2 regions of the Actinacidiphila sp. ITFR-21 genome follow, and region 1 is predicted to be linked to the other one. Evidence: riboswitches for the same ligand, from Rfam matches in the RefSeq annotation. Region 1 holds a riboswitch; the other holds the start of a gene.

What was found. A riboswitch is a leader RNA that binds a small molecule or an ion and turns the genes downstream of it on or off. The one in region 1 is predicted to bind cyclic di-AMP.
Region 2: another riboswitch for cyclic di-AMP. It lies ahead of RLT57_RS10040 (transglycosylase family protein); the one in region 1 lies ahead of RLT57_RS18715 (C40 family peptidase).

What each region holds. Positions count from the first base shown of each region.
Region 1 covers NZ_CP134605.1:4,241,559-4,245,776, forward strand. Annotated here, with positions in the region: gene RLT57_RS18710 (C40 family peptidase) at 1-60, opposite strand, end outside; gene RLT57_RS18715 (C40 family peptidase) at 489-1,574, opposite strand; cyclic di-AMP (ydaO/yuaA leader) riboswitch at 1,580-1,735, opposite strand; gene RLT57_RS18720 (NlpC/P60 family protein) at 1,888-3,015, opposite strand; gene pcrA (DNA helicase PcrA) at 3,440-4,218, shown strand, end outside.
Region 2 covers NZ_CP134605.1:2,263,735-2,267,952, reverse strand. Annotated here, with positions in the region: gene RLT57_RS10050 (cytochrome P450 family protein) at 1-295, shown strand, start outside; gene RLT57_RS10045 (transglycosylase family protein) at 529-1,608, shown strand; cyclic di-AMP (ydaO/yuaA leader) riboswitch at 1,979-2,122, shown strand; gene RLT57_RS10040 (transglycosylase family protein) at 2,128-2,835, shown strand; gene eno (phosphopyruvate hydratase) at 3,061-4,218, shown strand, end outside.

The DNA.
Region 1 (4,218 bases):
CACGCGGGACACCGAGAACCGGGTACCGCGTAAGTGCGGGTCGCGACTGTGTGAGGCCATGGCGGCCGTCACTCCTTCCGGGGATGCCGTCCGGGCGGCCCGGCCGGCCCTGGAGGAACGGCCGGGGGTCCGGCGGCGTCCGCACGGGGGACGGAGACGCCGCCGGACCGTCGGCGGGGCGGCCGGGCCGTCGCGCAGGCGACGGCCGTAGGGTCGGCCACCCGCCGACCGACGCTAGCCCCGGCCGGGGCGCGCCGCCCGGATAGACCGGGACTGCCCGGTATCGGCCGTTGCCGACCACAACCGACCGGTGTCCGACGGGTGACCCGCCCGTATGCGTATCCGCTCTGACCGGTCACCCGGTCACCCGGCCGCACGGCCGCCTGATCACCCGGACCCCGCTCACCCGGCCGCCGGCCACCCGCTCACCCGGTGACGGCACCCCGGCCCGGCCGGGGCAGGGCGCGGGGACGACGGCTGCGGGCCGGTTACGCGATGCGGCGGGCCGCGGCGAACGGCATCCAGCTCATCGGGGCGATCTCCACGACCGCGCCGGTGTGCGGGGCGTGCACCACCTCGCCGTTGCCGAGGTAGATGCCGACGTGGCTGATGCCGGAGTAGAAGAAGACCAGGTCGCCGGGGCGCAGGTCCGACTCGGAGACGGCCGTGCCGTCCGTCACCTGGTCCCAGGTGGTGCGGCCGATGGTGATGCCGGCCGCGCGGTAGGCGGCCTGGGTCAGGCCGGAGCAGTCGTACGCGTTGGGCCCGGTGCCACCGGAGACGTACGGCTTGCCGCGCTGCGACAGGGCGAACTGGAGGGCCGCGGCGGCGCGCCCGGAAGCGGGGCCGCTGTAGGTACTGACCGCCGACGAGGAGGACGAGGAGGACGAGGAGGAGGCCGACGCGAACGTGGTGGACTTCGGCGGCCTGCTCAGCGCGGCCAGCTTCGCCCGCTGCTCGGCGTTGAGGCTGTTCAGCAGCTTCTGGGCGGTGGCCAGCTTCGCCGAGACGTTCTTCTTCTGGGCGGCAAGCTTCTTCTGCGCGTCGGTCAGCGCCTTCAGGCTCGCGGTGGCCTGGGACCGCTGGATGTTCGCCTGCTCCTGCTGGACCTGGAAGGTCTTGAGTGCCTGCTCCTGGGTGGCCGAGACCCGGTCCATCATGTGGGTCTGCTCCAGGAACGACTCCGGGCTGGACGACAGCAGCAGCTGGGTGCTCGCGCCCATGCCGCCCTCGCGGTACTGGGCGGTGGCGAACTGCCCCAGCACCCGGCGGGTCTCGTTCATCTTCTGGGTCTTCTGCGCGACCTGCGTCAGCAGCAGGTTGGCCTTGGCCCGCTGCGTGTCGGTCTTCTCCTTGGCCTGGTCGTACTGCTGCGTCGCCACCTCGGCCTGCTGGTTGAGGGTGTCGATCTGCTTCTTGACCTCGCTGATCGAGGGCTTGGCGGGCGCCGGGGCGGCGCTCGCGCTCTCGCTCAGCAGGGTGACGGACGCCAGGGCCGCCGCCGTCACTCCCACCGCGGCGCGCGGGGCGGCCGAGGCGAGTATGCGGGTACGCGGCTTGCGGTGCGACGCCAAGGAGGCGCTCCTTCCATGGGCCGCCGACCGGGTTAGCTGACGGGTTCGGGCGGGAAGTCGCCCTACGGTCCGGACACCTGTGCGGGTATCCGTCCCGATTCACCCCAGTTGGTGCGTGGGTCCCCGGCTCCGGCCGAGGCCGGATTGAGCGGAGGCGACGCGCTGCCGGCACTTTCACCGACGGAAAGCAGGCCGCCTAGCGGGACACCGTAACCAAGTTCTGCACCACTTGGGAAGATTGGATCGCAATGTGACCGAAATCGCTTTGTGACCTTACCGGTTGCGGTCGTCGCGACCGGCCCGACCGGTCACCTCAATACGGGCGGACCCCGGCGTAAAACGGCATTTCGGTGATCGGGGCGATCTTGACGACCGTGCCGGTGTGCGGGGCGTGGATCATCTCGCCGCCGCCGATGTAGAGGCCGACGTGGCTGACGTCGCTGTAGAAGAAGATCAGGTCCCCCGGCTGGAGGTTCGCCTCCGAGACCCGGGTGCCGACGTCGACCTGGTCGTAGGTGGTCCGCGGCAGCGACACCCCGGCAGCCTTGTACGCCGCCTGCGTCAGGCCGGAGCAGTCGAACGAGTCCGGTCCCGTCGCCCCCCACACGTACGGTTTGCCCAGCTGCTGGTGCGCGAAGGCGATGGCCTGCTCGGCGACCGAGGAGTTCACCGGCGTCGTCGGCGCGTCCGCGCCCTTCGTAGCGACCGCCTCGGCCGCCGCCTCCCGCGCGGCCTCCTCCTTCGCCGCTAGCGCCTTCGCCTTCGCCTCCGCCTCGGCCTCCTGCCGGGCCCGCAGCGCCGCCAGCCGTGCCTTCTCCTGCGCGGTCAGGCTGTTGAGCAGGTGCTGCGCGGCGCCCAGCTTCCGCTGCACGGCCGCCTTCGCCGCCTTCAGCTCCGCCTGCTGCGCGGTGAGCGCGGCCAGGCTGCCGGCCGCCGCCATCCGCTGCCGGGCCGCGTCGGCCTGCTGCACCCGGAACGTCGCCACGGCCCCCTTCTGCCGCTCGGCCATCACACCGGTCAGGTGCACCTGGTCCAGCAGCGCCTGCGGGTCGGCCGAGAACAGATAGCGGCTGGCGGTGTCGCCGCCGTCCCGGTACTGCGCGGCGGCGTACATCCCGAGCACCCGGCGGGACTCGTTGAGCGCCTGCGTCTTCCTGGCGGCCTGGGCCAGCAGCTTGTTGACGGTGGCGCTCTGCCGGTCCGTCTTCTCCTTGGTGCCGTTGTAGTGCTCGGTGGCGACCTCGGCCTGGTGGAGCAGGGCGTCCACCTTCGCCTGCACCGCCGCGACGGACGGCTGCGCGGGTTTGCCGGGCGCCGGGGCGGCGCCCGCGCTCTCGGCCAGCAGCGTCACGGTGGCCAGCGCCGCCGTCGTGAGCCCCACGGCCGCCCGCGGGCCGGAGGAGCCGAGTATCGCGGTACGGGCCTTACGGTGTGTCGCCATGGCGGGCGGACTCCTTCCGGGCGCTCTGCCTGGTGCGGCACCGTAGCCAAAGCGCGGGGCCGCTGGGAAGGGGCGTGTCCGATAGGCCCGATACCTTTTCGTCATATCGCGCCGAGCGGTCCGGCCGTCACGGAGGGTCGCGACGGCGCCACCGCCGGGCCGCCGCGGAGGTGACGGCCGCAGGCCCGGCCGGAGACGTGCGGGCGCGGCTCGGGGAAGGGGGCCGTGCGTGTCGGCGGGGGCGCCCAGGGTCCGTCGGGTGGGTCTTCGCGGCGTCGCGGGCCCCGGTACGGCGCGCCTGCCGCGTTCCCGCCGGTCGACGACACACCACGCCGCCTCCCTCCCCGGCTGTGCCCGCGCGCGTTTCGGACCCCGCTCCTCGACCCGCGGAGATCCACCCGACAGGCCCTAGACTCGGGAAGCGATGAGCAGCCTCTTTGACGACAACTTCCTGGCCGGTCTCGAAGCGGTCCACGGCCCCGCCGGCGGCCCGGCGGCAGAACCGCCGGAGCCGGACGACGGACCGGACGGACCGGGTGCCGAGGACGTGCCGCACGACCTCTTCGGCGACCGCTTCGACGGCCCGCCGCCCCACGACGCCCACTACCGCGACGGCGCCCCGCGCCCGGCCACCGACCCGGCGCAGCTCCTCGAAGGGCTCAACGAGCAGCAGGCCGCCGCCGTCGAGCACGCCGGCGGTCCGCTGCTCATCGTGGCCGGCGCCGGCTCCGGCAAGACCCGGGTGCTCACCCACCGCATCGCGTACCTGCTCGGCGCCCGCCACGTCCACCCCGGCTCGGTGCTGGCCATCACCTTCACCAACAAGGCCGCCGGCGAGATGAAGGAACGCGTCGAGCAGCTCGTCGGCCCGCGCGCCACCTCCATGTGGGTCTCCACCTTCCACAGCGCGTGCGTGCGCATCCTGCGCCGCGAGTCCAAGGTGCTCGGCTTCACCTCGTCCTTCTCGATCTACGACGCCGCCGACTCCAAACGGCTGATGGCGCTGGTCTGCCGGGACCTGGACCTCGACCCCAAGCAGTTCCCGCCGAAGTCCTTCAGCGCCAAGGTCTCCAACCTCAAGAACGAGCTGATCGACGAGGAGACCTTCGCCGGGCAGGCGGAGAACACCCTGGACAAGAAGCTCGCCGAGGCGTACGCGCTCTACCAGGCCCGGCTGCGCGAGGCCAACGCGCTGGACTTCGA
Region 2 (4,218 bases), 2.0 Mb from region 1:
GGCCCGGTTCGGCGGGCCCGACACCCTGGACCTGGCCCGCCGCGACAATCCGCACCTCGGCTACGGGCACGGCATCCACTACTGTCTCGGCGCCCCGTTGGCCCGGCTGGAGGCCAGGACCGCGCTGGCCACGCTGCTGACCCGGCTGCCCGACCTGCGGTTCGCCGGGGATCCGGCCGAACTGCGCTGGCGCGGCGGCCTGATCATGCGCGGGCTGCGCACGCTTCCGGTGGAGTTCACCGCCGAGCCGTCCCGGGGGAGCCGGCGGGCGGGTGACGGACCGTCACCGGCGTGACCGGGACGTGATGATCGCTACATCGGCTTGTGATGTGACGGCCAACCCCGCTACGTTCTGCGGTCAACGCGAGGCACGTACGGCTCGCGGGACGCGCCAGCCCTCACCAGCGCGGCCGCCCGTGGACGGCGGCCCGGCCCCGACCCCGGCCGGACCGGCGGGTCCGCAGGTCACCGAACGGGGACCACGGCGGCACACGCGGGCGCGTGAGGCCGGAAAGAAAGGCGACCGCAATGCTTTCGTCAGGTAACGGCCGGCACCGGCGCCCCCGCCCGACCCCGGCGGCCGTGGTGACCATGGCGACCGCCGCCGCGACAGGCGCCGGCATCGCCCTGCCCCTCTTCGGCGCGGCCACCGCCCAGGCCGCGGACCAGACCACCTGGGACCGGGTGGCGTTCTGCGAGACCGGCGGCAGTTGGCACGCCAACAGCGGCAACGGCTTCTACGGCGGCCTCGCCATCACGCAGGACACCTGGGACCTGTACGGCGGCGCCGCGTACGCCGAGCGCCCCGACCTCGCCTCCGAGGCCGACCAGATAGCCGTGGCCGAGAGGATGCTCACCGAACTCGGCCCGAACGCCTGGCCGGGCTGCGAGGAGGGCACCGGCCTGCTCCAGGACCCCGCGACACCCGACCCGGGCTCCTCCCCCTCCCCCCAGCCCGCCCCGGCCCAGCCCGGCGAGCACCCGCCCGCCACGACGCCGCCCACGCCGCCCTCGGGGGCCGCCACGGACCCCGCGACGCCCCCGGTGGCGCCGACCGCCCCGGCCACCCCCGGCGCCCCCTCGACGGCCGCACCGGGCGACCCGGGCGACGGCGGCACCGGCCCGAGCGCCCCGCCGGTCACGCCCGCCGTCCCGGCGGCGCCGACGGCCCCCGCCGGCACCACGCCGCCGCCCGGCCTCCCGGACCCCGGGGGCGCCGCCACGCTGGCCCCCACGGACCCGACGGGCGCCCTGCCGACCGCGCCGGACGCGGGCAGCGGAGCCGGCAGGCACGCGAAGCCGTACAGCCCCACCGACGAGGAGCTGGCCGCCCGCGACCAGGCCACCCGGACCCAGGTCTTCTCGGTGACCGACACGGACTCCGCCGCACCGTCCGGCCCCGCATCCACCGATACCGCCAACAAAGGTGAGGATCCGGGCACTTCACCCGCCGGTCGGTACACCGTGGGCGCCGGCGACTCGCTCTCGGGAATCGCCACCGCCCAGCACGTCGACGGCGGCTGGCGGCAGCTCTACCAGGCCAACCGGCAGTCGATCGGCGAGGACCCGAACCTCATCAAACCCGGACAGATCCTCAATCTTGGCTGAGAAAGCGGCGGTTGACGGCTGGCCGACAAACCGGACGTACCGCCCGTCCCTTCCGGTCGAAGATGTGACAAGCCTCTCTTCGGCCGCTGTGACCGCCCGCTTGCAGGCCGCTGATATCGGACGCCGTGACCTGCGGCTTCGTCGACCGGCCGAGTGGGCGGGCTCAGTTGGCGACCCGATCCGGGATGTTTGTCCTATCCGCCCACCTGTGCTTAACGTTCTGTCGCTCGCCACAGCGGGCCCCGTTGGGCAGAACGCCGAGTCCTGCCGCCGTCCGACGGGAACAGCCGACGCGAAAGCGCCGCAGGCAGGAGCGGGGGACCCAAGGTCTTCCGCCGGACCCGGCCCGTACGCCGCCCGCAGCACCGGACAGCACACCACGCTGCGCAACGTACGCACGGCCGGGACCGGCTTGGGGTGAAGCCGAGATGGCCGTATGAGCAGGACGCGGCCCGGCCGGGCAACTCACGCCCGAACCCGACAGCTGACCTCGCAGGCGTCGGTGAGGACACAAACATCATGGGTAAGCACCGTCGTGCCTCCAAGCTCGTCCGACTCGCCTCGTTCGCCGGAGTCGCCGGCACCGCGATCGCCATTCCGCTGATCGGCGCCACCTCGTCCTCCGCCGCCTCCGTCGCCACCTGGGACGCGGTCGCGCAGTGCGAGTCCGGCGGCAACTGGTCCATCAACACCGGCAACGGCTACTACGGCGGCCTGCAGTTCTCGCAGTCCAGCTGGGAGGCGGCCGGCGGCCTGCAGTACGCCCCGCGCGCCGACCTGGCCACCAAGGACCAGCAGATAGCCGTCGCCGAGAAGCTGCTCGCCATCCAGGGTCCGGGCGCGTGGTCCTGCGCCTCGGCCGGCGGCCTGACCGCCGGCGGCCCGGCGCCCGACATCAACACCGGTGGCGGCTCGTCGTCTTCGACGTCCTCCTCCTCGTCCTCCTCGTCCTCTTCGTCCTCCTCGTCGTCGGCGTCCAGTACCACCAAGGCCGCGCCGGCCCCGGCGAAGAAGACCCACAAGGCCGCCACCCACCACCGGGCGGCCACCCACACCGTGGTGCGCAAGGGCGACGGCGAGTACACCGTCGTCCGCGGCGACTCCCTCTCCGGCATCGCCGCCGCGCACGGCGTGGACGGCGGATGGAAGAAGCTGTACGAGCTCAACCGCGACATCGTGCACGACGCCGACCTCATCTACCCGGGCCAGCACCTGCACCTGAGCTGAGCCGGGCGCCGGTCCCCGAACGGCCGAGCCGGTCCGGCCGAACTGCGGACGGACGGCGGTCGAAGCCTCCTGACCATTCCGGCCGGGCACGCCCTCCCCCTGGCGTGCCCGGCCGGGGCATTCCGTTCCAGCCGCCGGGCCGAGCGCCGGTCCCGGCCCTGAAGCCGGTTAGGCTCGTCCCGACATAGACGAGAAGACTTCGAAGACACCGCAGAAGGAGACAACGTGCCGTCCATCGACGTCGTCGTAGCCCGGGAAATCCTCGACTCGCGAGGCAACCCCACTGTCGAGGTCGAGGTCGGCCTCGACGACGGCAGCACCGGCCGTGCCGCGGTCCCCTCCGGCGCCTCCACCGGCGCTTACGAGGCCCTGGAACTCCGCGACGGTGACAAGAACCGCTACCAGGGCAAGGGCGTCGAGAAGGCCGTCCTCGCCGTGATCGAGCAGATCGGTCCGGAGCTGGTCGGCTACGACGCCACCGAGCAGCGGCTGATCGACCAGGCGATGTTCGACCTGGACGCCACTCCCGACAAGTCCTCGCTCGGCGCCAACGCCATCCTCGGCGTCTCGCTGGCCGTCGCCCACGCCGCCTCCGAGGCGTCCGACCTGCCGCTGTTCCGCTACCTCGGCGGCCCGAACGCGCACGTGCTGCCGGTCCCGATGATGAACATCCTCAACGGCGGCTCGCACGCCGACTCCAACGTGGACATCCAGGAGTTCATGATCGCGCCCATCGGCGCCGAGTCCTTCTCCGAGGCGTTGCGCTGGGGCGCCGAGGTCTACCACACCCTCAAGGGCGTGCTGAAGTCCCGCGGCCTGTCCACCGGCCTCGGCGACGAGGGCGGCTTCGCGCCGAACCTGGAGTCCAACCGGGCCGCCCTCGACCTCATCGTCGAGGCCATCAAGCAGGCCGGCTACGTCCCCGGCCAGGACATCGCGCTCGCGCTGGACGCCGCAGCCTCGGAGTTCTACAAGGACGGCAAGTACCAGTTCGAGGGCGGGGAGAAGTCCGCCGCCCAGATGACCGAGTACTACGAGGAGCTGGTGGCCGCCTACCCGCTGGTCTCCATCGAGGACCCGCTGTTCGAGGACGACTGGGCGGGCTGGAAGGTCCTCACCGACCGGCTGGGCGCAAAGGTGCAGATCGTCGGCGACGACCTGTTCGTCACCAACCCCGAGCGCCTGCAGAAGGGCATCGACACCGACACGGCCAACGCGCTGCTGGTCAAGGTCAACCAGATCGGCTCGCTGACGGAGGCACTCGACGCGGTGGAGCTGGCCCAGCGCAGCGGCTACAAGTGCATGATGTCGCACCGCTCCGGCGAGACCGAGGACGTCACCATCGCCGATCTGGCCGTCGCCACCAACTGCGGCCAGATCAAG